DNA from 2 places in the Streptomyces sp. TLI_185 genome. Region 2 is predicted to be linked to the other one. Evidence: riboswitches for the same ligand, from Rfam matches in the RefSeq annotation. Region 2 holds a riboswitch; the other holds the start of a gene.

Region 1 (14,853 bases), 1.7 Mb from region 2:
CACAGCACCGAGTTCGCGATGCCGTTGTACGCGTCGGCGTGCACGTCGGCCGGGATGTCCAGCATCCGCACACCGTCCTCGCCGGCCCCGCGCCGTACCGCCTCGCGGTCGCCGTCGGACAACGCCGAGCACACCCACAGGGCGTCCGCGTCGGGCCCGATCGCGGACAGGCCGGAGACCAGCCCGCCGCCACCGCGCCTGGCGGCCAGCGAGCCGTCCTCCTGCACCTCGTACGAGACCGGGCCGCGGTTGGACGCGACCAGCACCTGATGACCAACGCCGTGCCTGGAAGCCATACGCCTCAACCTAGCCCGGCCCGGAAACGCTCAAACGTACGCCTGCGCTCTGCGGGTGGACCGTATACACCGCGTACACCGCGTAACGCGCCGCCTCAGGCGACCTTGCGGGACGCGTACTCGGCGATCTCCACCATCGGCGGCCGCTCCTCCGTGTCCACGGAGTAGGTGCGCGGCTCGAAGCCGTCCTCGCCCCGTTCGAACTGGGTGAGGGAGGGACGGATGAGGTGGCCCCGGGCCAGCCGAAGCTGCGCCGTGCGGTAGATCGCGGCGGACATCCGGCCCAGCGCCTGCCCGTCCTGGTGCCGGTGCTTGCGCACCCCGACGTCCACCTGGGCGAGCGCGTCGAGGCCCACCAGGTGCAGGGCGTCGACCAGCATGCCCAGCTCGACGCCGTACCCGACGGGGAACGGCAGCTGTTCCAGCAGGGTGCGCCGGGCCGCGTACTCGCCGCCGAGCGGCTGCACGAAGCCCGCCAGCTGCGGCCAGTGCATGTTGAGCAACGGGCGCGCCATCAGCTCGGTGACCCGGCCGCCCTGTCCCTGGGCTCCGCCCAGCGGACGGTCGTACATGCCCTTGACGAGGTCGATCCCCGGGTCGGTGAGCAGCGGTCCGACGATCCCGGAGACGAAGTCGGAGGAGAACTCCTTCAGGTCGGCGTCGATGAAGCAGACGATGTCCCCGCCGGTGACGAGGAGCGAGCGCCACAGCACCTCGCCCTTGCCGGGGACGGTCGGGATGCGCGGCAGGATGTCGTCACGGTGGACGACCCTGGCCCCGGCCGCCGCGGCGACCTCGGACGTGCGGTCGGTGGACCCGGAGTCGACGACGACGATCTCGTCGACGAGCGGGACCTGCTGCATGAGGTCGTGACGGATGATCGCGACGATGTCGCCGACCGTCTCCTCCTCGTTGAGGGCGGGCAGCACGACGCTGACCGACTGGCCCGTGCGCTGCTTTGCGGCCAGGATCTTGTGCAGCGGGCGATCGGTCAGCGACCAGGAGCGGGTGCTCAGCCAGCGCTCGACTTCTTCCAGCACGTAGGCGGCTCCTCTGCGTTCTCTCGGCGATACCGGATCATCATGTGATCCATCTCGCGGTTCGGACGGCTATCTCAACTGTCCTGGCCTTCGGTTACAGTCTTGAACAACGCTGGTGACCATCGCATGTCGGGGGTCGTCCCGCGTTGAACGAGCTAAACAACCGAATACCGCTCATCCAGAGGGGCAGAGGGATACGGCCCGATGAAGCCCCGGCAACCCTCCAGCCGGTCTCGTAGATCAATGTTGATCATTACGCGAGGCTCCCGGCTAGGGAAGGTGCCAAATCCGTCTCACGGCGAGATGCGTCGTGAGGAAGATGAGGAGAAAGGGCCTCGCCTCACATGGCTGCGCAGACTGTTGCAAGCACCACCGACTCCACGACCGTCGACCTCGGTCCCGCGGCGGCGTTGAGCTGCCGCGAGTGCGGTCATCGGGTACCCCTCGGTCCGGTCTTCGCCTGCGAGGAGTGTTTCGGCCCGCTCGAGATCGCGTACGACTTCTCGGCCTACGACACCGAGGAGCTCCGCAAGCAGATCGAGGCGGGTCCCGCGAACATCTGGCGCTACGCGCCCCTGCTGCCCGTCCCGGCGGACGTGGCGGACAAGCCGAACATCAACCCCGGCTGGACCAAGCTCGTCAAGGCCGACAACCTCGCCCGCGAGCTGGGCGTGACCGGCGGTCTGTACGTCAAGGACGACTCCGGCAACCCGACGCACTCCTTCAAGGACCGGGTCGTCGCCCAGGCCATCGAGGCCGCCCGCGCCTTCAACTTCACCACCCTGTCCTGCTCGTCCACCGGCAACCTGGCCGGTGCGGTGGGTGCCGCGGCCGCCCGCGCCGGCTTCCGTTCCTGCGTGTTCATCCCGCACGACCTGGAGCAGGGCAAGGTCGTCATGGCCGCGGTCTACGGCGGCGAGCTCGTCGGCATCGACGGCAACTACGACGACGTGAACCGCTTCTGCTCCGAGCTGATCGGCGACCCGGCCGGCGAGGGCTGGGGCTTCGTCAACGTCAACCTGCGGCCGTACTACGCGGAGGGCTCCAAGACCCTGGCGTACGAGATCTGCGAGCAGCTCGGCTGGCAGCTGCCGGACCAGCTGGTCGTGCCGATCGCCTCCGGCTCGCAGCTCACGAAGATCGACAAGGGTCTGCAGGAGCTGATCAAGCTCGGCCTCGTCGAGGACAAGCCGTACAAGATCTTCGGGGCGCAGGCGGAGGGGTGTTCGCCGGTGTCGGTGGCCTACAAGGCCGGGCACGACGTGGTGCGGCCGCAGAAGCCGAACACGATCGCCAAGTCGCTGGCGATCGGGAACCCGGCGGATGGGCCCTATGTCCTCGACATTGCTCGCCGTACCGGCGGGGCGGTGGAGGATGTCAACGACGAGCAGATCGTCGATGCGATTCGGCTGCTCGCGCGCACTGAGGGGATCTTTGCGGAGACCGCCGGTGGGGTGACCGTTGGTGTGACGCGCAAGCTGATCGAGAACGGTGTCCTCAATCCGGCCCTGACTACGGTCGTACTCAACACCGGTGACGGTCTCAAGACCCTCGACGCGGTCGCCGGCACCGGGCTCACGGCGACGATTCGCCCCAGCCTTGAGTCGTTCCGTGAGGCTGGGCTCGCCTAAGAGGTAGTTGTCTGTCTGCGGGACTGTGGGGGCCGGTCGCGCTCACGCGGCGGTAGCCGCAAATCCAACACAGCCCCGCGCCCCTATCGGGGCGCTGTACCTGACCGGAGGTCTAAAGCATGAGCGTCAACGTCCGCATCCCCACCATTCTCCGCACCTACACCGGCGGGCAGGCCGAGGTCACCGCCGAAGGTGGGACCCTCGGCGAGGTCATTGCCGATCTGGAGAAGAACCACACCGGTATCGCCGCCCGTGTTCTGGACGACCAGGGCAAGCTGCGGCGGTTCGTCAACGTGTACGTGAACGACGACGACGTGCGGTTCGAGCAGGGGCTGGAGACGGCGACTCCGGACGGGGCGGGCGTCTCGATCATCCCGGCCGTCGCCGGAGGCTGACCGAAACAGGTCGGACGACCGATTATTACCGTCGGTAACGTCGGTTACCAAGAGTTCATCGAATTGCCCCCTCCGTGAGAGAAGCGGAGGGGGCAATTCTGCATGGTTGAGCACGGTACAGTTGGGGAACCTGCTCGACTCCGCTTGCCGGATGCATATGAGTTCTCGCTTCTCGGGCAGCGAGAAGTAGCCAAAGTGTGCAGGTTTTTTGCGTCTTATGCTCCATTTATGGGGCCCGACTTGCCCTGAATTCAGGCGAATTCTCCGTAAAGTCCCGACCGGTCGTGCCCGGAATTCTCGTCCGATTGACCTGTTGCAGACGGCAGTTGGACAGATACATTCAGCCGCGGTCGACGCGTTCCGGCGCACGCCCCCAACCGTGGGGGGTGAGGTCTGACCCGGATCCGCGAAGTGTGGATCTGTGCAAGGGCCAGTAATAGGGGAGTTAGGCATGGCTCAGGGCACCGTCAAGTGGTTCAACGCGGAGAAGGGGTACGGCTTCATCGCGGTCGACGGTGGTGCGGATGTTTTCGTCCACTACAGTGCGATTCAGATGGACGGCTACCGCACCCTGGAAGAGGGTCAGCGGGTCGATTTCGAGATCTCGCAGGGCCAGAAGGGGCCGCAGGCGGACATGGTCCGACTGGCGGCCGGCTGAAGCACGCGCCGGGTTAACTGCAGCGACGTTCTTCTGTTCTTGATCGAAGGGTCCGCACCTGAGGGGGCGGGCCCTTCGGCATGCCCGGAGGACCCGGGGCGTACCCCGGAGGCGCCTGGCCAGTCCCCGAGAGCCGCTTGCACTCGCATGGGTCGAGTGCTAATCATTGGCGTTAGCACTCTGAAGGTGAGAGTGACAAAGATGGACCGGGTCGGTGAGGCCCGCAGGCCAGGTGGGGCAAGGAACCACGAGGTGTGCGAGCCGTCCGTCGCGGGCGCGGGCGCGGTCCGAAGGAATCACCCCCAGTCCTGGAGGGACCACTTCACATGGCCAAGATCATCGCGTTCGACGAGGAGGCGCGGCGCGGCCTCGAGCGCGGCATGAACCAGCTCGCGGACGCCGTGAAGGTGACGCTCGGCCCCAAGGGCCGCAACGTCGTCCTCGAGAAGAAGTGGGGCGCCCCCACGATCACCAACGATGGTGTCTCCATCGCCAAGGAGATCGAGCTCGAGGACCCGTACGAGAAGATCGGCGCCGAGCTGGTCAAGGAAGTCGCCAAGAAGACGGACGACGTCGCCGGTGACGGTACGACCACCGCGACCGTTCTCGCCCAGGCCCTCGTCAAGGAAGGCCTGCGTAACGTAGCCGCCGGCGCCAACCCGATGGCCCTCAAGCGCGGTATCGAGAAGGCCGTCGAGGCCGTCTCCGGTGCCCTGCTCGAGCAGGCCAAGGATGTCGAGACCAAGGAGCAGATCGCTTCCACGGCCTCCATCTCCGCCGCCGACACCCAGATCGGCGAGCTCATCGCCGAGGCCATGGACAAGGTCGGCAAGGAAGGCGTCATCACCGTCGAGGAGTCCCAGACCTTCGGTCTGGAGCTGGAGCTCACCGAGGGTATGCGCTTCGACAAGGGCTACATCTCGGCGTACTTCGCCACCGACATGGAGCGGATGGAGGCGTCGCTCGACGACCCGTACATCCTGATCGCCAACTCCAAGATCGGTTCCGTCAAGGACCTGCTCCCGCTCCTGGAGAAGGTCATGCAGTCGGGCAAGCCGCTGCTGATCATCGCCGAGGACGTCGAGGGCGAGGCCCTTTCGACCCTGGTCGTCAACAAGATCCGCGGCACCTTCAAGTCCGTCGCGGTCAAGGCCCCGGGCTTCGGTGACCGCCGCAAGGCGATGCTGAACGACATCGCCATCCTCACCGGTGGCGAGGTCATCTCCGAGGAGGTCGGTCTCAAGCTCGAGAACACCTCCCTGGACCTCCTGGGCAAGGCCCGCAAGGTCGTCATCACCAAGGACGAGACCACCATCGTCGACGGTGCCGGCTCCTCGGAGCAGGTGCAGGGCCGCGTCAACCAGATCCGCGCCGAGATCGAGAACAGCGACTCGGACTACGACCGCGAGAAGCTGCAGGAGCGCCTGGCGAAGCTCGCCGGTGGCGTCGCCGTCATCAAGGCCGGTGCCGCGACCGAGGTGGAGCTCAAGGAGCGCAAGCACCGCATCGAGGACGCCGTCCGCAACGCGAAGGCCGCCGTCGAGGAGGGCATCGTCGCCGGTGGTGGCGTCGCGCTCATCCAGGCGTCCTCCGTCTTCGAGAAGCTGGACCTCGAGGGTGACGAGGCGACCGGCGCCAACGCCGTGCGCATCGCGCTCGAGGCCCCGCTGAAGCAGATCGCCGTGAACGCCGGCCTCGAGGGTGGCGTCGTGGTGGAGAAGGTCCGCAACCTCACCCCGGGTCACGGCCTCAACGCCGCGACCGGCGAGTACGTCGACCTGGTCAAGGAAGGCATCATCGACCCGGCGAAGGTCACGCGCTCTGCCCTGCAGAACGCCGCCTCCATCGCCGCGCTCTTCCTCACCACCGAGGCCGTCATCGCCGACAAGCCGGAGAAGGCCGCCGCGCCCGCCGGTGGCGGTATGCCGGGCGGTGACATGGACTTCTGATCGGCCACTGGCTGATCCGGGTTCCACCGAGGGCGGCACTCCCTGGAAACAGGGGGTGCCGCCCTCGGGCGTGTTCGAGGTCATAGCAGAGTTGCTTAAGTGGGCGCAATAATGCGTGTGCACATACCAATCGGTTAACGCAGCCCCCGCCCGAGGAGCCCACCCACGTGACCACCGCCCCCTCCCGCGCAGCCGAGATACTTTCCCGGCCCACCGCGATCAACGGCCTGACCGTCCCCAACCGCATCGTGATGGCGCCCATGACGCGCATGTTCTCCCCGGGCGGCGTGCCCGGCGAGGACGTGGTGTCGTACTACGCCCGCCGGGCCGCCGCCGGCGTCGGGCTGATCGTCACCGAGGGCACCTACGTCGGCCACGAGTCGGCCGGCCAGAGCGACCGTGTCCCGCGGTTCCACGGCGAGGACCAGCTCGCCGGCTGGCAGAAGGTCGCCGAGGCGGTGCATACGGCGGGCGGCACGATCGTTCCGCAGCTGTGGCACATCGGCACGGTCCGCAACCAGGGCGAGGCCCCCTACCCGGACGCCCCCTCGCACGGCCCCTCCGGTCTGCGCGTCACGGGCGTCGAGGACGCGACCCCGATGACCCAGGCCGACATCGACGCCGTCATCGGCGCGTTCGTCGAGTCCGCGGTCGCCGCCGAGCGCATCGGCTTCGACGGCATCGAGCTGCACGGCGCGCACGGCTACCTCCTCGACCAGTTCCTGTGGGCCGGCACCAACCGTCGTACGGACGCGTACGGCGGCGACCCCGTGGCCCGTACGAAGTTCGCGGCGGAGATCGTGGCGGCCGTGCGGGAGGCCGTCTCGCCGGAGTTCCCGGTGCTGTTCCGGTACTCGCAGTGGAAGCAGGAGGCGTACGACGCGCGTCTCGCCGAGACGCCGGAGGAGCTGGAGGCCATCCTCGCGCCGCTGGCCGCGGCCGGTGTCGATGCGTTCCATGCCTCTACGCGGCGGTACTGGCTGCCGGAGTTCGAGGGCTCCGACCTCAACCTCGCCGGGTGGACGAAGAAGCTGACGGGCAAGCCGACCATCACCGTCGGGTCGGTCGGGCTCGACGGGGACTTCATCCGGGGGTTTGCCGGTGAGGGGTCGCCGATCCGGGGGATCGATGATCTTCTGGACCGGCTGGAGCGTGAGGAGTACGACTTCGTCGCTGTCGGGCGGGCGTTGCTGCAGGATCCTGAGTGGGCGGCGAAGGTGCTGGCCGGGCGGAGTGATGAGCTGAAGCCGTATGAGGCGAGTGCGCTGCGTTCGCTGAGCTGAGCTGAGGTTCGGTGCGGGGTGGTGGGGGTGCGGCCCTGGGGGCTGCGCCCCCAGACCCCCCATCGGCCTTCGGCCTCGTCCTCAAACGCCGGACGGGCTGAAATGGCGGCCTGACACTCTGGTTGCCGTGGTCAACTACGGCTAGCGTTCTGGGGCGGCTGGTTGTCACAACGGTCCCGCAGCACCCCCCGATCAGGAGTTGATGATGACGACCTCAGTCGTGCGCACCGTCGCCGGAGCCGTGCGTGGGCGCCGCGAGGACGGGCTGACGGTGTTCCGCGGCATTCCGTTCGCCGAACCGCCCGTCGGGAACGACCGGTTCGGGGCGCCGCGTCCGGTGCGGGCGTGGGAGGGGACCCGGGAGGCGTACGCATTCGGGCCGCCGCCCCCGCAGGAGTCCGGCATCCAGGGGCGCAGGGGTGTGGTCAGTGCTGCTGAGGGGGATGAGTGGCTGACCGTCAATGTCTGGACGCCCGAGGCGGATTCGGCGGCTCGACGGCCTGTGATGGTGTGGATCTACGGCGGGGCCTACAAGCTCGGTCACTCCGGGAGTCCCGGTTACGACGCCCAGCGCATCGCGCGTGACGGTGACTTGGTCGTCGTGACGCTCAACTACCGGGTGGGGATCGAGGGGTTCGCGCTCATTGAAGGGGCGCCGGCCAACCGGGGGCTGCTCGATCAGGTGGCTGCCCTGGAGTGGGTGCGGGACAACATCGCGGAGTTCGGCGGCGATCCCGGGCAGGTCACCGTCTTCGGGGAGTCGGCGGGCGCCGGGTCGGTGGCCTCGCTGCTGGCCATGCCGAGCGCGCGGGGGCTGTTCCGGCGGGCGATCGCGCAGAGCGTTCCGGGGACCTACTTCTCCGGCGAGCTGGCCCGTGACATCGCGTCCGCCATCGCCGAGGAGGCGGGGCTGCGGCCGACGACGGCCGATCTCGCGACCGTCGATCCCCGTCAACTGACCTCGGTGGGCGAGGCGTTGAGCGCGAGGATGATGTCGTACGCGGACCGGTGGGGCCAGGTGGCTCCTACGGCCACGCCCTTCTCCCCGGTGGTCGACGGCGAGGTGCTGCCGTGCACTCCCTGGCAGGCGCTGAAGGCGGGCGCGGGGAGGGATGTCGACCTTCTCGTCGGGCACAACCGGGACGAGTTCCGGCTGTTCCTGGTGCTCGGCGGAATGCTGGGCAAGATCGGGGAGGAGCAGGCGGGCTGGGCGCTGCGGACGTTCGGGCCGGGGCCGGACGGAGAGCGGGCGTATCGCGCGGCCTTCCCGGAGGCGACCCCGGGTGAGCTGTTCGAACGCGTTCAGACGGACTGGCTGTTCAACATGCCGTCACTGCACCTGGCCGAGGCGCAGATCCAAGGCGGCGGCCGCGCCCACGTCTACGAGCTGACCTGGCCGGCCCCCGGAGGCGGAGGCGGCCTCGGCGCGTGCCACGGCCTGGACATCCCGCTGCTGTTCGGCACGTTCCAGGCCGACCTGGGGCAGCTGCTGTTCGCGGGTACGGGGGCCACCGCGGAAGGAGAGGCGCTGTCGTCCCGTTTCCGGGCGTCCTGGACGGCGTTCGCGCGGACCGGGGATCCGGGCTGGCCGGCGTTCGAGGCGGAGGAGCGCCTGGCCCAGGTGCTGGATGTGGAGCCGAAGGCGCAGGTCGGGCCGTATCCGGAGGAGGCTTCGCGGCGGCTGTGGGAGGGCTACGAGTTCGCGCCGCTCCCGCTGCTCAAGTAGGACGCTCGTCAAGCAGGACGCGGGCTACAGGTTCCCCAACGGCTCGATGTCGACCTTCACCGGCGTGCCCCAGACGCGCAGCACCTCGTAGTCGGTGAACTCGTGCACCAGGCGGTACGCCATGGCGGGGCGGGGCCCGCGGCGCTGAGCGGCCAGATACAGCTCGGCCTCGCGCCGGTCCCGCCTCGGCGTCCCGCACAGCTGCCACGCCTGTCCGTTCCACGCCTCCGGCAGCCAGCGCTGCTGGGGCTGCGGGCGGTCGGCGCTGACGCCGTAGCGGGAGGGGGCGGTCTCGGTGGCGTGCGGGGGCACGGGGCCGCTGTTGAACTCGGCGCGGCGGGCCGCCCGGCGCCGGGTCTCGCAGAGCAGGCAGAGGTCGTGGGCGTTCTCGTCGACCGGGCCGTTCGGGTGCTCGGGGCAGCGGGTGGCGGGCGCGGCGCCGGTGACGCTCTCGTCGAGCAGGTCCAAGGCGCGGCGGAGGTCGGCCTTGACCTCGTGGAGCTTGGCGCCGGGGGTTTCGGCGGTGAGGGCTTCGCCGTGTTCGCCGAGGAGGCGGAGGGCGCGGCCCAGGGCGGTCAGTTGGGCGTGGTTCATGGGTATCAGTCTGCGTAGTCCTTGAGTTTCTCGGTATCCAGGGTGATGTTCACGGGGGAGGGGATCTCGACTGCGGCTCCGTACGGATACGAGGGACTCTGCCGGTACGTTCCGTTCTTCGGCGTGCTGTACACGATGAGAGTGTCGCTGTCCCGGTCGATGAGAAGGCAGATGGGGATGCCCGCTTCCGCGTCCGTAGGGAAGCTGCTTGACCAGCGTCTTTACGGAGATGTCGGCGCCGTCGGGGAGGCGGTCGAGGTACGCGGCGATGGCGGCTTCGCGGGGTGGGAGGGCGGGTTGAGGCCCTCCCACCATTCCTTGAAAAGGGGGCTCGGGGCTGGCGGCTTGAGCTTCGGGACGGTTCGTCAGGTCGCCCAGTAGTCGCGGTCCGGCAATTCCACCCAGTGGTCCGGCGGGCCGACGACCCCTCGGGCGTCGGTCGGGCGCAGACCGGCGTACGCGAGTGAGTAGGCCACCGCCTGGTTGCAGTACACGTACGAGAACAGGACCTCCTCAGAGCTGTCGCCGACGTCCGGGCCGCCGCCCGGGTGCAGGTCCCAGCCCTCGCAGACGCCGTCGCGGTGGATGCTGCCCTGGTTGCCGCTCTTGGGGTTCGCGTACAGGCCGTAGGAGACGGTGCCCGCGGAGAGGAGGGTGTGTACGCCGGGCATCGAAGGGCCGTATCCCCATGGCTGGGTGACGACGCAGCCGCCCGGCACGGTCGTCACGCCGACGAGCCGCAGGGTCTCGTCCAGGTCGTAGGCGTACGGGTCCTCCTCCAGCTCGGCCATCAGCTCGGGGTCGGCCGGGGTGGCCTCCAGGCGGCGTATCGCCTCCGCGGCGTCGATCCCGGCCACGCACGCCAGCCCCAGGCCGTCGGCGTAGAAGTCGCCGAGGGCCGCGATGAGTCGTCGGCCCTCCTCCGCCACCGTGCGCTCGGGCTCCGTGAGACCGGGCTGAGCCTCGGGCAGGGCGGCGAACAGGTCGGGATCCGGCCCGGCGAGGCCCAGGCGGGCCGGTGTCCAGCCGCCGGGCCCGGCCCACCCCGGGTCGGCGCCGGCGGCGACCAGCGCTCGCGCGTTGTCCGACCGGCCCGCCACCACCGCCTCCCACAGTGCCGTCGTCCCGCCCTCCAGTGCGTCCACGTCCGCCACGCGCCGGGCCAGGTCTGCGACGACCTCGGGCGAGCCGAACAGCGCAGCCCGGTGCAGGGGGCGCGAGCCGCCGACGCCCCACCGCTCGGGATCGGCGCCTGCGTCGAGGCGCCGCCGCACGTCCTCGTGTTCCTGCCAGCCCCGGTAGTCCATGCCCGCCCAGCCGCCACCGTCCGTGCCCGTCATTCCGTGCCCCCTCCAGCCCGTCGGTCTCCGTGCCCACAGCTTCGCAGGCACCACTGACAACGGGTTCGCCGACAGTAACCCGACTTTGTCACTTGACTAAGGCGATCGACCTACTTCAGGATGGTGCCAGCGCAAGGAGCTGTGGATCGAAGGCGGGGAACGCTCGCAAGGCCGTCGGTCCGCGTCTCGCCCCACTCCGCACCGACCAGGAGGAACTCCGATGACCGACATGATCGCCGTCGCGTACCCCAGTGAGAACGTTGCCGAGCAGGCGCTCATCGAACTGCGCGCCCTGCACACCGAACACACGGTGCATGTCGCCGACGCGGTGCTGCTCACCCGTGACCACAACGGTGAGGTGAAGATCCCCGGCAAGCCCCATCCCGCCGCCTCCGGTGCCCTGGGCGGTGCGGTGTGGGGAGGTCTGATCGGGCTGCTGCTCCTGCAGCCGCTTCTGGGCGCCGCCATCGGCGCGGCTGCCGGCGGAGCGGTCGGCGCGACGGCCGAGGACGACGAACGGACCCAGTTCATCAAGAGCCTCGGCCGGCGCCTGGCACCCGGGCACGCCGCAGTGATCGCGGTGATCTACGACGCCACCGCGGACAAGGCGCTGCCGCGTATCGCCCGCTTCGGCGGCGAGGTCCTGCACACCTCACTCAGCCAAGTGGACGAGGACGAGATCCGCTCCGCCCTGCACACCCATCAGGCGGCAACGGTTGGTTAGCGGGCCCGCACGCCCTCGACGAACGCGGCCCATGCCTCGGCAGGGTTGTTCCGCGAGGGCAGGCCGACAGCTGGCCTTGATGAGGCGGCCGCGCTCGGCCGGTTCACACTTGGTGAACTGAACCCATGAAGATCCTCACGCCCCGCCTCCTCCAAGCCCTCGAACGCTTCAACTCCGCCCACCCCTGGGACCACAACGCCCACTACCACCCGTGGCTGCTACGGCAGTTGCCCCGCCGCTTCGGCCGCGCTCTCGACGTCGGCTGCGGGACCGGTGACCTGGTGCGGCTGCTCGCGGGGCGGGCGGAGGAGGTGTGCGGGGTCGACTCGGATCCGGCGATCGTGGCCCGGGCGAGGGAGTTGAGCGGCGAGCGGTACGGCCACGTCACCTTCGCCGTCGCCGACGCGCCGGACGGGCTGCCTCCAGGGTCGTACGACGTCATCACCTGCGTCGCGGTGCTTCATCACCTGCCGCTCGCGGGGGCGCTCACGCGGTTCCGGGAGCAACTCGCGCCCGGCGGCACGCTGTTGGTCGTGGGGCTTGCTCGGGAGGAGACATGCGTCGACCACCTGCTGAGCCTCGCGTCGATTCCTCTCAACGCCGCCACCGGGTGGGTGAAGAACCGCGGGCGTACGGCGCCCCGGCCCGCCTCCATGACCGCCGTGACGCGGCCCGCGGACGCCACCTTCGCCGAGATCGCGCGGGAGGCCCGCCGCGTCCTCCCCGGCGCCCGGCTCGGGCGGCGGCTGTTCTGGCGGTACACGCTCGTCTGGAGGGCTTGAGAGCAGTAAGTACCTTTTCAGCGGGCCGCCGCCGCCAGTGCCGCCCGCAGATGCCCGTCCGAGTCCTCCAGCAGACGCGCCGCCGTGGGACCGTCCACACCGGCCAGGAGGGTGAGGATCGCGTTCTTCACCTCGCCGTCGGTGGCCGCGAGGGCGCGCTCGATCTCGTCGTCCGAGGCGCCCGTGGCGAGGGCGACGATCCGCCGCGACCGGGCGCGCAGCTTCTCGTTCGAGGCGCGTACGTCGACCATCAGGTTCCCGTACGTCTTGCCGAGCCGGATCATCGTGATCGTGGAGAGCATGTTGAGGACGAGCTTCTGCGCCGTGCCCGCCTTGAGACGGGTGGAGCCGGTCAGCAGCTCCGGACCGACGACGACCTCGATGCCGTGCTCGGCGGCCGCCGCGAGCGCGCTGTCCGCGTTGCAGGCGAGGCCGATGGTCAACGCGCCCAGCGTGCGGGCGTGCTGCACGGCGGCGATCGCGTACGGGGTGCGGCCGGAGGCGGAGATGCCGACCACGGTGTCGGCGGCGAGGAGGCGCAGGGCGTCGAGGTCGCTGCGGGCGAGCTCCGCGGAGTCCTCGGCGCCCTCGACGGAGGTGACCATGGCGTCGGGGCCGCCCGCGATCAGGCCCACGACCTGCTCGGGGTCGGTGTTGAAGGTCGGCGGGCACTCGGACGCGTCCAGTACGCCGAGCCGGCCGGCGGTGCCCGCACCGGCATAGATCAGCCGCCCGCCCCGCGCCATCCGCTCGGCGACGGCGTCGATGGCGGCGGCGATGGACGGAAGCTGCCGGGCCACGGCTGCCGGGACGGTGGCGTCCTCGCCGTTCATGAGCCGGGCGATGTCGAGAGTGGGCAGCCGGTCGATGTCGGCGAGCTCGGGGCGGAAGGCCTCGGTGGTCAGCGATTCCAACTCGGCGCGGAGATCACGGGGGTTGGATGTCGATGTCATGGCGGGCGGCTCTTTCAGATGTGCGGTCCGGTCTCTTGTCTGCGACTGCCTGCGACTACCTTCGACTACCTGCGATGCCGATGCGCCAGCGCCTCGTAGGAGGCGGACAGCGCGGGCGCCGCCGTCTCGTACGTCTTCTGCGCGACCCCCACGAACAGGCAGTCCACGACGAGGAGTTGGCTGGTCCGGGAGGACATCGCCGCCGGACGCAACTCGCTCTCCCGTGCGGTGGACGTGGTCAGCACATGGTCGGCGTACTGGGCGACCGCCCCGTCCGGCCGCCCCGTGATCGCCACCGTCGTGGCCCCACGCTCGAAGGCGACCCGCAACGGCTCGATGACGTCCCCGGTGGACCCGGAGTGCGTGATCGCGATGGCGACGTCCCCCGACCGCAGCTGCACCGCGTTCGTCACGGCCAGATGCGGATCACTGTGCGCCTGGGCTATCAGCCCTATCCGCAGCAGCTTCTGCGTGAGGTCCTGGGCGACGAGGCCGGACGCCCCGACCCCGTACACGTCGATGCGTCGCGCGACCGCCGCCGCGGCGACCGCCGCCCCCAGCTGCACCGTGTCCAGCCCCGCCGCCGTGTCGGCGAGCGTCTGCTGCTCGTCGTACGCGAGTTTCGCCACGACATCGGCGATCGGATCGTCGACCGCGATGTCGGTGGTGATGGCGGGCGCCCGCCCCGACTGCTGATGCGCCGCCAGCCCGGCGAGGGCGAGCCGCAGGTCCCGGTATCCCGGATACCCGAGCAGCCGGGCCGTCCGTACGACCGTCGCCTCGCTGGTGCCGGTGAGCTCGGCGAGACCGGTGACCGTGAGGGCCGCGCAGCCGGCCGGATCACCCGCGACGGCCTCCGCGACGCGCTGCATGGAGCGGGTCATGGAGGGCGCGAGCGTGCGCACCTTCGCGGCGAGGGCGGCGGGAGCGGGAGGCGCACTCGCCCGGCCCGCCGAGCCGGCGAAAATTTCCTTCACGTCCTGGGTCACATGTGAAAGATATTTTCGGCTCGGTGTCCCGGTCAAGAGTGCGCACAATGGGGGCATGCACCCCATCAGCCCCCTGGAGCAGGCGCTGCACGCGGCACGCGCCCTCGTACTCGCCGATCTGGCCGCGGGCGAGGTCGCCGCGGCGGACGTGGTGTCCATGGTCGAGGAGTCCGTCGTCCAGCGGCGATGGTGGGTGGAGCAGTGGCCGCAGGGCGTCGAGTACGTCGCCGGGCTGGTCGCGCAGGACGTCCAGGACGCCCTGCTGGAGGCATACGGCCGCTGGCCCCTGTGCCCGGTCTGCGGCGGCGGCGACCCGCACGCCCTCGACGTCGAGCCGGAGCTCGGCCCCGACCCGCACTGGGTCTGCCACAAGGCGGGCGTGAAGGTCGCGGCGGTCGGGACGCTGGGCTCGGCCACGGGCGGGTCGTCGTCCTCGTGACCGTGTACATCGACCCACCGACCTGGCCCGGACACGGGCGCATGTGGTCGCACC
Region 2 (14,853 bases):
CCCGCTCGTCCGCAGGCCCTTGGGACACGAACCGCACACCTTTTCGTACGACGAGCAGCCCGACCCCCGAGGGCCCGCCCCACTTGTGCGCACTGGCCGTAAGCAGGGACCAGTCACCCCCGACCGGCCCCCACCCCAGCGACTGCGCCGCATCCACCAGCAACGGCACGCCGGACTTCCGGCACACGGCAGCCACTTCGGCCACCGGCTGCTCGGTCCCCACCTCGTGGTTGGCCGACTGGAGACAGGCCAGCGCGGTGTCCGGGCGGAGGGCGTCCGCGTACGACGCCGGCGTCACCCTGCCCTGCCGGTCCACCTCGATCTGCGTGACGCTCCCACCGCCGGCCTCGTGCGCGTCAGCCGCATGGAGCACCGAGGAGTGTTCGACCGCCGACACGATCAGGTGACGCCCAACCCGGTGACGCCCGCCCAACGCCCCAGCAATTCCCGCATGCACGGCCCGGGTCCCGGAAGAGGTGAAAACCAGCTCGTCGGCACGGCACCCCACAGCCTCGGCGGCGGCCTCCCGAGCGGCGTCCAGCAACATCCGCGCGCGCCGCCCTTCCCGATAGAGGCGTGCAGGATCGGCCCATCCCTCATCGAGCGAGGCCAGCAGAGCTTGCCGGGCAACAGGATGAAGAGGAGCACTGGAAGCAGCGTCGAAGTAGCCCACACAGCAACGCTAAACCGCCGTTCACTGCAACGCCCTAAAGGGGCGCGGGGCAATGACATCAGCGGCTCCGCCGCGGGGCGCGACCAGCCCCCACAAACCCGCAGCCGCCAATCCAGCTAACCCGCGGAGTGACTAGGCACCCCTCCCCGCGAACCCGCGGAGGGCGTCGGCTAGGGTTTGGTCCGCATAAACATCCAAACCCCTGCCCGACGCAGGGCGGCGACCGACCACCGAAGAAGGCAGGCCGCAGCCAACCGCGCGGGCGAGACTCTCGGGAAGGCGCTACGTGAGTCCCAACGGCTCCGACCGCTCGCCGCGGCGCCCGATGCGGCGGAAGCTGCTGCAGGCAATGACCGCGGGCCTGGTCCTGGCGACCGCCACCGGTTGCACATACAAGGACTTCCCCCGCCTTGGTATGCCCACCCCGACCACGGAAGAGGCTCCGCGGATCCTCTCCCTGTGGCAGGGGTCCTGGGCTGCCGCGCTCGCCACCGGCGTGCTGGTGTGGGGCCTGATCCTGTGGAGTGCTTTCTTCCACCGGCGCAGCCGCACGAAGGTCGAAGTTCCTCCGCAGACCCGGTACAACATGCCGATCGAGGCGCTGTACACGGTGGTTCCGCTCGTCATCGTCTCGGTGCTGTTCTACTTCACGGCCCGCGACGAGTCGAAGCTGCTCAGCCTCTCCGACAAGCCCGACGTCACCGTGAACGTCGTCGGCTTCCAGTGGAGCTGGGGCTTCAACTACATCGAGCCCGTCGCCGGTTCCACCGGTGACGCGAAGACCGACGAGAACCTGGCCGCCATTCCGGACCGGTTCAAGAAGGAGTTCCCGGCGAACGCCGGCGGTGTCTACGACGTCGGTACGCCGGCCTCGAAGGACCCGAAGACCCACAACCCGGGCCCGACCCTGTGGCTGCCCAAGGGCAAGACGGTCCGCTTCGTCCTGACCTCGCGTGACGTCATCCACTCCTTCTGGGTGGTGCCGTTCCTGATGAAGATGGACGTCATCCCGGGCCACACCAACGCCTTCCAGGTGACCCCCAACAAGGAGGGCACCTTCCTCGGCAAGTGCGCCGAGCTCTGCGGCGTCGACCACTCCCGGATGCTGTTCAACGTGAAGGTCGTCTCCCCGGACCTCTACGAGAAGCACCTCCAGGAACTCGCCAAGAAGGGGCAGACCGGTTACGTTCCCGCCGGCATCGCGCAGACGAGCCACGAGAAGAACCGGGAGACGAACAACCTGTGAGCATCGTCAACGAACCCCAGGGCGCCGCGGCGGAGTCCCACTACGCGGACGAGCTGCCGGTCCGGCGCAAGCAGCCCGGCAACGTCGTGATCAAGTGGCTGACGACCACTGACCACAAGACGATCGGAACGCTGTACCTCGTCACGTCGTTCGCGTTCTTCCTCATCGGCGGCGTCATGGCGCTGCTCATGCGCGCCGAGCTGGCCCGTCCGGGCCTGCAGATCATGTCGAACGAGCAGTTCAACCAGGCGTTCACGATGCACGGCACGATCATGCTGCTGATGTTCGCGACGCCGCTGTTCGCCGGTTTCACGAACTGGATCATGCCGCTGCAGATCGGCGCGCCCGACGTGGCGTTCCCGCGGCTGAACATGTTCGCCTACTGGCTCTACCTGTTCGGCTCGACGATCGCGGTGGGCGGCTTCCTCACCCCGCAGGGCGCGGCCGACTTCGGCTGGTTCGCCTACTCCCCGCTGTCGGACGCCGTCCGCAGCCCGGGCATCGGCGCCGACCTGTGGATCATGGGTCTGGCCTTCTCCGGCTTCGGCACGATCCTCGGTGCGGTCAACTTCATCACCACCATCATCTGCATGCGCGCGCCCGGCATGACCATGTTCCGCATGCCGATCTTCGTGTGGAACGTGCTGCTGACCGCGGTGCTGGTCCTGCTCGCCTTCCCCGTCCTCGCCGCCGCGCTGTTCGCGCTGGAGGCGGATCGGAAATTCGGGGCACATGTCTTCGACGCGGCCAATGGCGGCGCCCTGCTGTGGCAACACCTCTTCTGGTTCTTCGGCCATCCAGAGGTGTACATCATCGCGCTGCCGTTCTTCGGCATCATCTCCGAGGTCATCCCGGTCTTCTCCCGCAAGCCGATGTTCGGCTACATGGGCCTGATCGGCGCGACCATCGCCATCGCGGGTCTGTCCGTGACCGTGTGGGCCCACCACATGTACGTCACCGGCGGTGTACTGCTCCCGTTCTTCTCCTTCATGACGTTCCTCATCGCCGTCCCGACCGGCGTGAAGTTCTTCAACTGGATCGGAACGATGTGGAAGGGGTCCCTGTCCTTCGAGACCCCGATGCTCTGGGCGACGGGCTTCCTGGTCACCTTCACCTTCGGTGGTCTGACCGGTGTCATCCTGGCCTCGCCGCCGATGGACTTCCACGTCTCGGACTCGTACTTCGTGGTGGCCCACTTCCACTACGTCGTCTTCGGCACCGTCGTGTTCGCGATGTTCTCCGGCTTCCACTTCTGGTGGCCGAAGATGACCGGCAAGATGCTCGACGAGCGCCTCGGCAAGATCACTTTCTGGACGCTGTTCATCGGCTTCCACGGCACCTTCCTGGTCCAGCACTGGCTGGGTGCCGAGGGCATGCCGCGCCGTTACGCGGACTACCTCGCGGCCGACGGCTTCACCGCCCTGAACACGATCTCGACGATCAGCTCGTTCCTGCTCGGCATGTCGATCCTGCCGTTCCTCTACAACGTGTGGAAGACGGCCAAGTACGGCAAGAAGGTCGAGGTCGACGACCCGTGGGGCTACGGCCGCTCGCTCGAGTGGGCGACGTCCTGCCCGCCACCGCGGCACAACTTCCTCACCCTGCCGCGGATCCGCAGCGAATCCCCGGCGTTCGACCTGCACCACCCTGAGATCGCCGCTCTCGACCAGCTCGAGAACGCGCCTCACGGTGAGAAGGCTCTGGCTGGTGGCAAGGAGGCCGGCAAGTGAAGGTTCAGGGCAAGATGTTCATGTGGCTGAGCGTCTTCGTCCTCGCCATGGCGGTGGTCTATGGCGTGTGGTCGAAGGAGCCGGTCGGTACCACGGCGCTCTTCCTGTCCTTCGGTCTGTGCATCATGATCGGCTTCTACCTGGGCTTCACGGCCCGGCGGGTCGACGTGGGTGCCATGGACAACAAGGAGGCGGACGTCGCGGACGACGCCGGCGAGGTCGGGTTCTTCAGCCCGCACAGCTGGCAGCCGCTCGCCCTCGGCGTCGGTGGCGCGCTGGCCTTCCTGTCGATCGCGATCGGTTGGTGGCTGCTGTACTTCTCGGCGCCGATCATCATGATCGGCCTGTACGGCTGGGTCTTCGAGTACTACCGCGGTGAGAACCGCACCCAGTAGCACGCGCTGAGCGCATCAGGAGCCCGGACACTCCGTAAGGAGCGTCCGGGCTCCCACTTTTGCCCCAATACCGTTACCTCGTACGGATTACACCGCGCGCCGTCCTTGACGAACGTCCATAGCGTGAGGGACATGAACCACTCTCCGCGCACCCGCACCGTCGTCAGCTGCACTCTGCTGGTGATCGCCCTCGGCGCGGGCGGCACCGCTTGCAGCAGCGGGGGCAACCCGCTGGCCGACAAGCCGTACGACGCGACGGACCAGCTCTCCTTCAACGGCCTCAAAGGCGGCGCGAAGAAAGCCGACCCGGACAAGGCCCTCGAGGTCACCGCAGAGGACGACGGCCGCATCACGGACGTCACCGCCACGGACGCCGCAGGCCGCTTCGTGGCGGGCGAACTCTCCGCCGACGGCACCCGCTGGCACAGCACCTCCCCGCTCGCCGCCAACGCCCACTACACGGTGCGGGTGAGCACGGAGGACGGGGACGGGGCGCCGGGCCGCAAGGTCCTCACCTTCGACACCAGCACCCCCACCACCAAGAAGCGCCTGGACGTGAAGTTCGGGCCCGACTCCGGCGACTACGGCGTCGGCCAGCCCGTCACCGCCCAACTGAACCGGCCCGTCAAGGACAGGACACAGCGCGCCATCGTCGAACGGGCGCTACGAGTGGACTCCGTGCCCGCCGTGCAGGGCGCCTGGCACTGGGTGGACGACAAGGAACTCCACTACCGCCCCAAGGACTACTGGCCCGCCCACGCCACCGTCCAGGTGCACAGCAACCTGGACGGCATCAAGGTCGGCGACCGCCTGTGGGGAGCCAAGAGCAAGCCGCTGAAGCTCACCATCGGCGACAGCATCGTTGCCGTCACCGACGCCTCGGCGCACTCCATGACGGTGTACAAGAACGGCGACGACATCAGGGAACTCCCCGTCACCACCGGCAAGCCGGGCTTCGAGACCCGCAACGGCGTCAAGGTCGTGCTGGGCAAGCAGTCCTTCGTACGCATGCGCAGCGCCACCGTGGGCATCGCCGAAGGCAGCGCCGAATCCTACGACCTGCCCGTCTACTGGGCCACCCGCCTCACCTGGAGCGGCGAGTACGTGCACGCCGCCCCCTGGTCCGTGGGCTCCCAGGGCTACGCCAACGTCAGCCACGGCTGCACCGGCATGAGCACCGCCAACGCCGAATGGTTCTTCAACACCATCCACGAGGGCGACGTGGTGAAGGTCGTCAACTCCAACGGCGACACCATGGAACCCTTCGGCAACGGCTTCGGCGACTGGAACCTGGCCTGGAAGCAGTGGCGCCGGGGCAGCGCCCTCGTAGGCGGCACCCCCGACGGCCCCAGCCCACAGGACGCAGCACGTCTCAGGCCGACGGCGGTGTAGCGCCCCAAAGGGGCGCGGGGCTGTGTCGATATGCGGCTCCGCCACGTGGGCGCGACAAGCCACAACGGGCCCGCAGCCGCGAGAATCCCGCACCCCCGAGCTACTAGGCGCTCTGCTGAAGCGCCTTCTGCCGCAACAGAGAAGCCAACGCGGCCGCGAACTCCACCGGCTCCACCGGCAAGGTGACCGCCGCATCAGCCCGACTCCACGTGGCCAGCCACGCATCTTGAGGCCGCCCGATGAGCAGAAGCACCGGCGGGCAGTTGAACACCTCGTCCTTGATCTGCCGGCACACCCCCATGCCCCCCATGGGCACCGCCTCGCCGTCCAGGACGCAGACGTCGATCCCGCCCCGGTCCAGCTCCTTGATGACGGCGGCCGGCGTCGCACACTCCAGGAACTCGACGACGGGAACGTCGGGAGCGGGCCTGCGCCCGGTCGCGAGCCGCACCTGTTCGCGGGTGTTGGAGTCGTCGCTGTAGACCAGCACCGTGGCGGTCGGCTGCATAGTTCCTCCGAGACGTCAGCGTCGTACGGAAAGGCCCGATGGGGCGGATGTTACTCCGTTCAACACCACGTCAACACCGGTATGGACGGGAGCAACACTCCGAACGGCACCCCCCGGAGTGAGGGCGGGATAAGCGACCGACATAATGTCGGTCGTGGCGACAGCAACGACAGTAGAAACCGGGCACGCGCACCCGTCGGTCAACCGGCCGAACCTCACCAGCGTCGGAACCATCATCTGGCTGAGTTCCGAGCTGATGTTCTTCGCGGCCCTCTTCGCGATGTACTTCACCCTGCGATCGGTGACCGGTCCGGATCACTGGAAGGAGATGGCGAGCCATCTCAACCTTCCGTTCTCCGCGACCAACACCACGATCCTGGTGCTCTCCTCCCTCACCTGCCAGCTCGGCGTGTTCGCCGCCGAGCGCGGGGACGTGAAGAAGCTCCGGGGCTGGTTCATCATCACGTTCGTGATGGGTGCGATCTTCATCGGCGGTCAGATCTTCGAGTACACGGAGCTGGTGAAGGAGGACGGGCTCTCCCTGTCCTCCGACCCGTACGGCTCGGTGTTCTACCTGACCACCGGGTTCCACGGCATGCACGTGACGGGCGGCCTCATCGCCTTCCTGTTCGTTCTCGGCCGCACCTACGCGGCCAAGAGGTTCACCCACGAGCAGGCGACCGCGGCCATCGTCGTGTCCTACTACTGGCACTTCGTCGATGTCGTGTGGATCGGCCTCTTCGCCACGATCTACCTGATCAAGTAGCCGGGCCCGTTCCCGCGTGCGCCCGTGAGGCGCACAACCCACAAGCATCGACGCAGAAGATCCTGACACCGGGGTAATCCGTGAAAAAGCTCTCCGCACGACGACGCCATCCCATGGCGGCTCTCGTCGTCCTACTCCTCGCGCTGGCATGCACCGGGGGGCTGTACGCCGCGTTCGCACCCGCGAGCAGGGCGCAGGCCGATGACACCGCCCAGTCTCTCGCCATCGACGAGGGCAAGAAGCTCTACTCCGTGGGCTGCGCCAGCTGCCACGGCACCGGCGGTCAGGGCACCACCGACGGTCCGAGCCTCGTCGGCGTGGGCGCCGCGGCCGTCGACTTCCAGGTCGGCACCGGCCGTATGCCGGCCCAGCAGCCGGGCGCTCAGGTCCCGAAGAAGAAGGTCATCTACACGCAGGCCGAGATCGACCAGCTCGCCGCGTACATCTCCTCCCTCGGCGCCGGCCCCTCCATCCCGACGAAGGCGCAGTACGGCCCGGACGGTGCCGACATCGCCAAGGGTGGCGAGCTGTTCCGCACCAACTGCGCGCAGTGCCACAACTTCACCGGCAAGGGCGGTGCGCTGACGCACGGCAAGTTCGCGCCCAGCCTCGAGGGCGTCGACCCGAAGCACATCTACGAGGCCATGCAGACCGGCCCCCAGAACATGCCGTCGTTCCCCGACACCACGATGTCGGAGCAGAACAAGAAGGACATCATCGCGTACCTGAACGCGGTCAACGGTGACGACACCGAGAGCCCCGGCGGCCTTGAGCTGGGCGGACTCGGCCCGGTCTCCGAGGGCCTGTTCGCCTGGATCTTCGGACTCGGCGCGCTGATCGCGGTCGCCGTCTGGGTCGCCGCTCGGACCGCAAAGGCCAAGAAGTCATGAGTAGCCAAGACATTCCAGAAGAGAACCTGCCTGCCGAGCACTCCGCAGGACACAACGAGCACGGCGAGCACGGTGCGGTGACCGTCGCGGACGAGAAGAACCCGTTCGCGGACCCCGGTCTGCCGCCCCACGAGCACCGGGTGCAGGACATCGACGAGCGGGCCGCCAAGCGGTCCGAGCGTGTGGTGGCCATGCTGTTCACGGTCTCGATGCTGGCCACGGTCGGGTTCATCGCCTCGTACGTGGCGATCCCGCACGACAAGTCGATCTTCGTGTTCCCGATCGGCCACATCAACGCGCTGAACTTCGCGCTCGGCCTGACCCTGGGCCTGGCGCTGTTCGCCATCGGCGCGGGCGCGGTCCACTGGGCCCGCACCCTGATGTCCGATGTGGAGATCGCCGATGAGCGGCACCCGATCGAGGCGTCCCCCGAGGTCAAGGCCAAGGTCATGGCCGACTTCAAGGAGGGCGCCAAGGAGTCCGCGCTCGGCCGCCGCAAGCTCATCCGCAACACGATGTTCGGTGCGCTGGCCCTGTTCCCGCTCTCCGGCGTCATGCTGCTGCGCGACCTCGGACCGCTGCCGGGGACCAAGCTCCGCCACACGCTGTGGTCCAAGGGCAAGCTGCTCGTCAACATGAACACCAACGAGCCGCTGCGTGCCTCCGACGTCGCGGTCGGCTCGCTCACCTTCGCCAAGCCCGAGGGCCTGGAGGAGCACGACGAGAACTTCCAGACCGAGATCGCCAAGGCGGCCCTGATGATCGTCCGGATCCAGCCGGACAACATCAAGGACAAGCGCGAGCTCGAGTGGTCGCACGAGGGCATCGTGGCGTACTCGAAGATCTGCACCCACGTCGGTTGCCCGATCTCCCTGTACGAGCAGCAGACGCACCACGTGCTGTGCCCCTGCCACCAGTCCACCTTCGACCTGTCCGACGGTGCCCGGGTGATCTTCGGCCCCGCCGGTCACGCCCTGCCGCAGCTGCGCATCGGCGTGAACGACCAGGGCTACCTCGAGGCGCTCGGCGACTTCGAAGAGCCCGTCGGTCCTGCATTCTGGGAGCGCGGATGAGCACCAACGAGAACACCGAGTCCCGGCGCGGCAAAGCGCCGGCCGGCGAGCGCGTCGCCGACTGGGCCGACGGCCGGCTGGGGATCTACTCCCTGGCCAAGACCAACATGCGCAAGATCTTCCCCGACCACTGGTCGTTCATGTTGGGCGAAGTGTGCATGTACAGCTTCATCATCCTCATCCTCACGGGTGTGTATCTGACGCTGTTCTTCCACCCGTCGATGAACGAGGTGGAGTACCACGGCAGCTACATCCCGCTGCAGGGCCAGATGATGTCCGAGGCGTTCAACTCGACCCTGCACATCTCCTTCGATGTGCGCGGTGGTCTGCTGATCCGGCAGATCCACCACTGGGCCGCGCTGATCTTCCTCGCGGGCATGTTCGTGCACATGATGCGCGTGTTCTTCACCGGCGCGTTCCGCAAGCCGCGTGAGGTCAACTGGCTGTTCGGCTTCCTGCTGCTCGTCCTGGGCATGTTCACCGGCTTCACCGGTTACTCGCTCCCGGACGACCTGCTCTCCGGCACCGGTGTCCGCTTCATGGAGGGCGCGATCCTGTCCGTGCCGGTCGTCGGCACGTACCTGTCGATGTTCCTCTTCGGCGGCGAGTTCCCCGGCGGCGACTTCGTGGCCCGGTTCTACTCGGTCCACATCCTGCTGCTGCCGGGCATCATGCTCGGCCTGATGGTGGGCCACCTGATCCTGGTCTTCTACCACAAGCACACGCAGTTCGCGGGCCCCGGAAAGACGAACAACAACGTCGTCGGCATGCCGCTGCTGCCGGTGTACATGGCGAAGGCCGGAGGCTTCTTCTTCCTGGTCTTCGGCGTCATCACGGCCATCGCGGCCATCGCCTCGATCAACCCGATCTGGGCCATGGGCCCCTACCGTCCGGACCAGGTGTCCACCGGCGCCCAGCCCGACTGGTACATGGGCTTCTCCGAGGGTCTGATCCGTACGATGCCGGGCTGGGAGATCAACCTCTGGGGCCACACGCTCGTCCTGGGCGTGTTCATCCCGCTGGTGATCTTCCCGCTGGTCCTGGTCGCGATCGCGGTCTACCCGTTCATCGAGTCCTGGGTCACCGGCGACAAGCGCGAGCACCACATCCTGGACCGTCCGCGCAACGCCCCGACGCGTACGGCGTTCGGTGCCGCGTGGATCTCCTGGTACTTCGTGCTGATGGTCGGTGGCGGCAACGACCTGTGGGCCACGCACTTCCACCTGTCGATCAACGCGATCACCTGGTTCGTGCGCGTCGGCTTCTTCGTCGTGCCGGTGCTCACGTTCGTCGCCACCAAGCGGATCTGCCTCGGCCTGCAGCGCCGGGACAAGGACAAGGTGCTGCACGGCCGCGAGTCGGGCATCATCAAGCGCCTGCCGCACGGTGAGTTCATCGAGGTGCACGAGCCCCTCAGCCAGGACGCCCTGCACACCCTCACGGCGCACGAGCAGTACAAGCCGGCCGAGATCGGCCCGACGGTCGACGAGAACGGCGTCGAGCGCAAGGTCAAGGGCTCCGAGCGGCTGCGCGCCAAGCTCAGCGAGGCGTACTACGGCGAGGAGTCCCAGATTCCGAAGCCGACCGTCGAGGAGTACAGGGAGATCACGAGCGGCCACGGCCACCACTGATCGCTGCGGCTCGCCACGCCACGGCAGAAGGGCCCCCGTCCGGTCTTCGGACGGGGGCCCTTTTCCATGCCGTGAGCTGGATAGGGTGGCCTCACACTCGTTTCTTCTTCTACGACGACCAGGAGCGGCCTTATGAGCGCTGTGACCCCCGCTGGAGGCGACACCGCGGCGGGCCGTTCCTGGCCCCTGTTGCTGAACGGCCTGCTGGGCGGCCAGGACCTCACGGCGGACGACACGGCCTGGGCGATGGACCTGATCATGCGCGGCGAGGCGACCGACGCGCAGATCGCCGGGTTCGCGGTGGCGCTGCGCGCCAAGGGCGAGACGGTCGAGGAGATCACCGGACTGGTCCGGACGATGTACGAGCACGCGAACGTGATCGAGGTGCCGGGCCGGACCGTCGACATCGTCGGCACGGGCGGTGACGGCGCGAAGACGGTGAACATCTCCACGATGTCGGCGATCGTCATCGCCGGCACGGGCGCCAAGGTCGTCAAGCACGGCAACCGGGCCGCCTCCTCCGCGTCCGGCGCCTCGGACGTCCTGGAGAAGCTGGGCGTCAATCTGGAACTGACGCCGAAGCGGGTTGCGGAGGTCGCCGAGGAAGCCGGCATCACGTTCTGCTTCGCCATCAAGTTCCACCCGGCACTGCGTCATGTGGCCGCCGCACGCGGCCAGTTGGGCATCCGTACGACCTTCAACGCCCTGGGTCCGCTGACCAACCCGGCGAAGGTGAAGGCTCAGGCGGTGGGCGTCGCCGACCCGCGCCTGGCGCCCCTCATCGCGGGCGTCCTGGCCGAGCGCGGCAACTCCTCCCTCGTCTTCCGCGGCGACGACGGCTTCGACGAACTGACCACGACAGCAACCTCGCGGGTCTGGATCGTCCGCGACGGCAAGGTCACCGAGGAGACCTTCGACCCGCGGGACGTCGGCATCGAGCTGGTCCCCGTGGAGGCCCTGCGGGGCGCCGACCCGTCGTACAACGCGGAGGTCGCCCGCAGGCTCCTCGACGGCGAGACGGGTCCCGTACGGGACGCCGTACTGCTGAACTCGGCGGCCGCGCTCGTGGCCCTCGACCCGGGCCCCGGGACCCTCGCCGAGCAGATCCGGGCCGGCATGGACAAGGCGGCGCAGTCGATCGACTCCGGCGCGGCCAAGCGGGTCCTGGAGCGCTGGGTGGCGGCCAGCAACGCATAGCAGGGGAGTGCGGTCCCGTAATTCGGACACGAGTTGCGGGACCGCGATCACTTCACGTACGTTCCTGTTCAGGTCATGAGTGACAGTCATGAGGCCCCGGCCGACTGTCCGGCAACCCTCCGTCCGTGGCGGGGTGCCCCGGGTGAAGACCAGGCCGTAGGCAGCGAGGTCTACGGCAAGCGCGGGCCCCTCTCGACACCAGGGGTCCTGGTCGTTCGAGGGAGTCTTCTGTGAGCAAGCGAATGCGATAGGGCGTAGAGCCCCGCCTCCGCATACCCCTTTCACCTTCTCCCGTGCCGTCGACGCAATCGTCCGGTACGGCGATTCCGCTCACCCCTCACAGGAGTTCGCCATGTCTGTCTCCACCGCTGCCACCGCCCAGACCGTTTGTGCGCCCCTGCCCGTTCTCGGCCGGGATGTCACCGTCCCGCTCGTCACGGGCGGCGAAGTCACCTACGCCGCGCTCGACTACGCGGCCAGCGCCCCCGCCCTCCAGCGCGTCTGGGACGACGTGGCCGCCTACGCGCCCTACTACGGCAGCGTCCACCGCGGCGCCGGCTACCTCTCCCAGCTGTCGACCGACCTCTTCGAGAACGCCCGCCGGACCGTTGCCGAGTTCCTGGACTGCCGGGCCGACGACCAGCTGATCTTCACCCGCTCCACGACGGACTCCCTCAACCTGCTGGCGCAGGCGCTCCCGGCCGACAGCCAGGTCTTCGTCTTCGAGACCGAGCACCACGCCAGCCTGCTGCCCTGGAGGGATGCCCGGGTCACCTGCCTCGACGCCCCGCGCACCCCGCAGCAGGCCGTCGAGACCCTGGAGCGCGCCCTCGCCGACCGCGACCCATACGGCCCGGCCCTGGTCTGCGTCACCGGCGCCTCGAACGTCACCGGCGAGCTGTGGCCGGTGCGCGAGCTCGCCGCTGCCGCCCATGCGCACGGCGCCCGTATCGTCCTGGACGCCGCCCAGCTCGCCCCGCACCACCCGGTCTCCGTGCAGGACCTCGACGTCGACTGGGTCGCCTTCTCCGGCCACAAGCTGTACGCGCCCTTCGGCTCCGGCGTGCTGGCCGGCCGCGCCGACTGGCTGCAGGCCGCCGACCCCTATCTCGCGGGCGGCGGCGCCAGCCGCAAGGTCACCCGGCGCGAGGACGGCGGTGTGGACGTGGAGTGGCACGACAGCGCCGCCCGCCACGAGGCCGGCTCCCCGAACGTGATCGGCGCCTACTCCATCGCCTCCGCCTGCAAGGCGCTCACCGAGGCCGGCTTCGACACGCTGGTCGCCCGCGAGCAGCACCTGATCGACACCGTCAGGGCGGGCCTCGCCGAGGTGCCCGACGTGCGGATCCTCTCCCTCTTCGGCGACGACGCCCCCCGCGTGGGCGTGATCTCCTTCGTCGTCGAGGGCTGGAACAGCTCGCACTTCGCCGCCGCGCTCTCCGCCGAGTACGGCATCGGCGTCCGCGACGGCCTCTTCTGCGCCCACCCGCTGGTCCGCACTCTCCTGGGCAGCGACCCGCAGACCCAGGGCGAGTGCGGCGCTCCCGAGGCCGCCCCCGGCGAAAGGTCCCTCAACGCCATCCGCGTCAGCTTCGGCGCCGGCACCCCCGACGAACACGTCGAGCGCTTCGTCACCGCCGTGAAGGAACTGGTGGCGGACGGTGCGAAGTGGCAGTACCGCACGGAGGACGGCCGCTGCGTCCCTGCCGTGTGAGCAGCGGCTTTGGTCTTTAGGGGCGCGGGGCTGTATCAATTTGCGGCTCCGCCGCGTGGGCGCGACCAGCCACGACGGACCGGCACTCGCAAACGCTCCGCGCCCCGCAGGCGCCTAGGCGAAGATCACGAATCCAGCCCGATGGCAAATGCGGCCTCAAGGTCGTGCTGCGAGTACGTCCGGAAAGCAACATGTGTATCCGTCGCCTCGACACCGGGAATCTTGCTGATACTGCCCGGGATCACGTCAGCAAGATCCTCATGCTGACTCACCCGCACCATCGCGATCAGGTCGTACGTCCCGGTCACGGAAAAGACTTCACTCACGCTCTCCAGCGAAGCGATCCGTTCCGCGATCTCGGGGATCCGGTCCACGCTGGTCTTGATGAGGACGATCGCGGTGATCACGGCTGGTTCTCTCCCTCGGGGGCCGGAGCTGGGGCGGACCTCACTCTAGCTGTACGGCCGAATCGCACCCAGGCGTAGACGAAGCCCAGGCCGAAGCCCACCAGGTGGGCCAGATAGGCCACCCCCGGCCCCGTCGCCGCATGCCCGGCCGCCAGCCACTGCAGGGCCACCCAGAAGGGCAGCACGATCCAGGCGGGGAAGCGCAGGGGGAGGAAGAAGAGAAACGGCAGAAGACTGGTCACCCGGGCGCCGGGGAAGAGGTAGAGGAAAGCGCCCAGGACCGCGGAGATCGCCCCGGACGCGCCGACCAGGGACTGCTGTGACGTGGAATTGGCCGCCGCGTACCCCAGCAGGGCGAGGTAGCCGCAGCCGACGTAGAAGAGCGTGAACTGGACGCGGCCCATCCGTTCCTCGGTCATCGCCCCGAAGACGTAGAGGAAGAGCATGTTGCCGAGCAGGTGCACCCAGCTGCCGTGGACGAACAGGGCCGTGGCGGGGGTCAGGGCGGCCCTGGGGGAGCCCTGGAACAGCTCGGCCGGGACCACGCCCCAGCGGTGGAAATAGGCGCGCTGGGCGGCGAGCAGCGCGTCGCCGGAGCCGTGGACCGGATTGAGGCCCGCTGCCGGGCCGGTCACGAAGAGCAGACAGCACAGAGTGATCAGCGTGTACGTCATGGGCGCCGAGGGGCGCCGGATCGCTCTGCCGACGGTCGCGCTCCACTTGCCGATCATGAACACAGAGCATGACGTAACGGGACGCAGTCGCACAGACCGCCTCGCCGCCGTGGACGGGCGGGCGGCGAGTCCGCGCCAGGCCGTAGGGTTACGAGCCACACGCCCAGGGAAGCTGGGGCGTCACTGACAATAGAAGGCCTAGAAGGAAAGAGCACAGGCACGATGACGGTTCCCCTCCCGACCGCCACGACGCGGTGGCGCTGCACCCTCTGCGGCAACCTCACGCGTTTCGACGTGACCCGCTCGTCGAAGGTCGTCGAGTACGTCCACCTCGATCTGGCCGGTGAGCCCAAGGTCGAGGAGCGCGAGGTGGTCAGTGAGACCATCGAGTCGGTGCGCTGTCGCTGGTGCAACGCGGTGGATCAGGTGGAACTCGTGGACAGGCCGGGCGCCGACTCCTGAGGGAGCGGCCCCACAGGTAATGGGGTGTGACGGATGGTGGAGACCACAGGCGGGGGGCCGGGCGACGGCACCGCCGAGGTGCTTGACCGTCCGCT

Evidence for each region. A riboswitch is a leader RNA that binds a small molecule or an ion and turns the genes downstream of it on or off. The one in region 2 is predicted to bind S-adenosylmethionine.
Region 1: it holds a riboswitch for S-adenosylmethionine, as region 2 does, so the genes downstream of both, thrC (threonine synthase) here and EDD92_RS14035 (aminotransferase class V-fold PLP-dependent enzyme) in region 2, are expected to answer to the same signal.

Annotation. Positions count from the first base shown of each region.
Region 1 covers NZ_RKRB01000001.1:4,786,371-4,801,223, reverse strand. Annotated here, with positions in the region: gene EDD92_RS21975 (trehalose-6-phosphate synthase) at 1-296, opposite strand, end outside; gene EDD92_RS21970 (glucosyl-3-phosphoglycerate synthase) at 392-1,336, opposite strand; SAM riboswitch class I at 1,508-1,662, shown strand; gene thrC (threonine synthase) at 1,681-2,967, shown strand; gene EDD92_RS21960 (MoaD/ThiS family protein) at 3,087-3,362, shown strand; gene EDD92_RS21955 (cold-shock protein) at 3,814-4,020, shown strand; gene groL (chaperonin GroEL) at 4,347-5,969, shown strand; gene EDD92_RS21945 (NADH:flavin oxidoreductase) at 6,137-7,252, shown strand; gene EDD92_RS21940 (carboxylesterase/lipase family protein) at 7,458-8,978, shown strand; gene EDD92_RS21935 (hypothetical protein) at 9,003-9,572, opposite strand; gene EDD92_RS51225 (hypothetical protein) at 9,578-9,706, opposite strand; gene EDD92_RS21930 (ankyrin repeat domain-containing protein) at 9,938-10,912, opposite strand; gene EDD92_RS21925 (DUF1269 domain-containing protein) at 11,133-11,636, shown strand; gene EDD92_RS21920 (bifunctional 2-polyprenyl-6-hydroxyphenol methylase/3-demethylubiquinol 3-O-methyltransferase UbiG) at 11,762-12,418, shown strand; gene murQ (N-acetylmuramic acid 6-phosphate etherase) at 12,436-13,371, opposite strand; gene EDD92_RS21910 (MurR/RpiR family transcriptional regulator) at 13,437-14,360, opposite strand; gene EDD92_RS21905 (hypothetical protein) at 14,416-14,799, shown strand; gene EDD92_RS21900 (DUF4031 domain-containing protein) at 14,796-14,853, shown strand, end outside.
Region 2 covers NZ_RKRB01000001.1:3,086,355-3,101,207, reverse strand. Annotated here, with positions in the region: gene EDD92_RS14090 (cysteine desulfurase/sulfurtransferase TusA family protein) at 1-673, opposite strand, end outside; gene coxB (cytochrome c oxidase subunit II) at 960-1,919, shown strand; gene ctaD (cytochrome c oxidase subunit I) at 1,916-3,649, shown strand; gene EDD92_RS14075 (cytochrome c oxidase subunit 4) at 3,646-4,044, shown strand; gene EDD92_RS14070 (Ig-like domain-containing protein) at 4,177-5,436, shown strand; gene EDD92_RS14065 (response regulator transcription factor) at 5,540-5,944, opposite strand; gene EDD92_RS14060 (heme-copper oxidase subunit III) at 6,090-6,710, shown strand; gene EDD92_RS14055 (c-type cytochrome) at 6,791-7,600, shown strand; gene EDD92_RS14050 (ubiquinol-cytochrome c reductase iron-sulfur subunit) at 7,597-8,673, shown strand; gene EDD92_RS14045 (cytochrome bc complex cytochrome b subunit) at 8,670-10,304, shown strand; gene trpD (anthranilate phosphoribosyltransferase) at 10,437-11,501, shown strand; SAM riboswitch class IV at 11,573-11,689, shown strand; gene EDD92_RS14035 (aminotransferase class V-fold PLP-dependent enzyme) at 11,854-13,215, shown strand; gene EDD92_RS14030 (Lrp/AsnC family transcriptional regulator) at 13,341-13,622, opposite strand; gene EDD92_RS14025 (rhomboid family intramembrane serine protease) at 13,619-14,353, opposite strand; gene EDD92_RS14020 (hypothetical protein) at 14,519-14,758, shown strand; gene EDD92_RS14015 (NYN domain-containing protein) at 14,792-14,853, shown strand, end outside.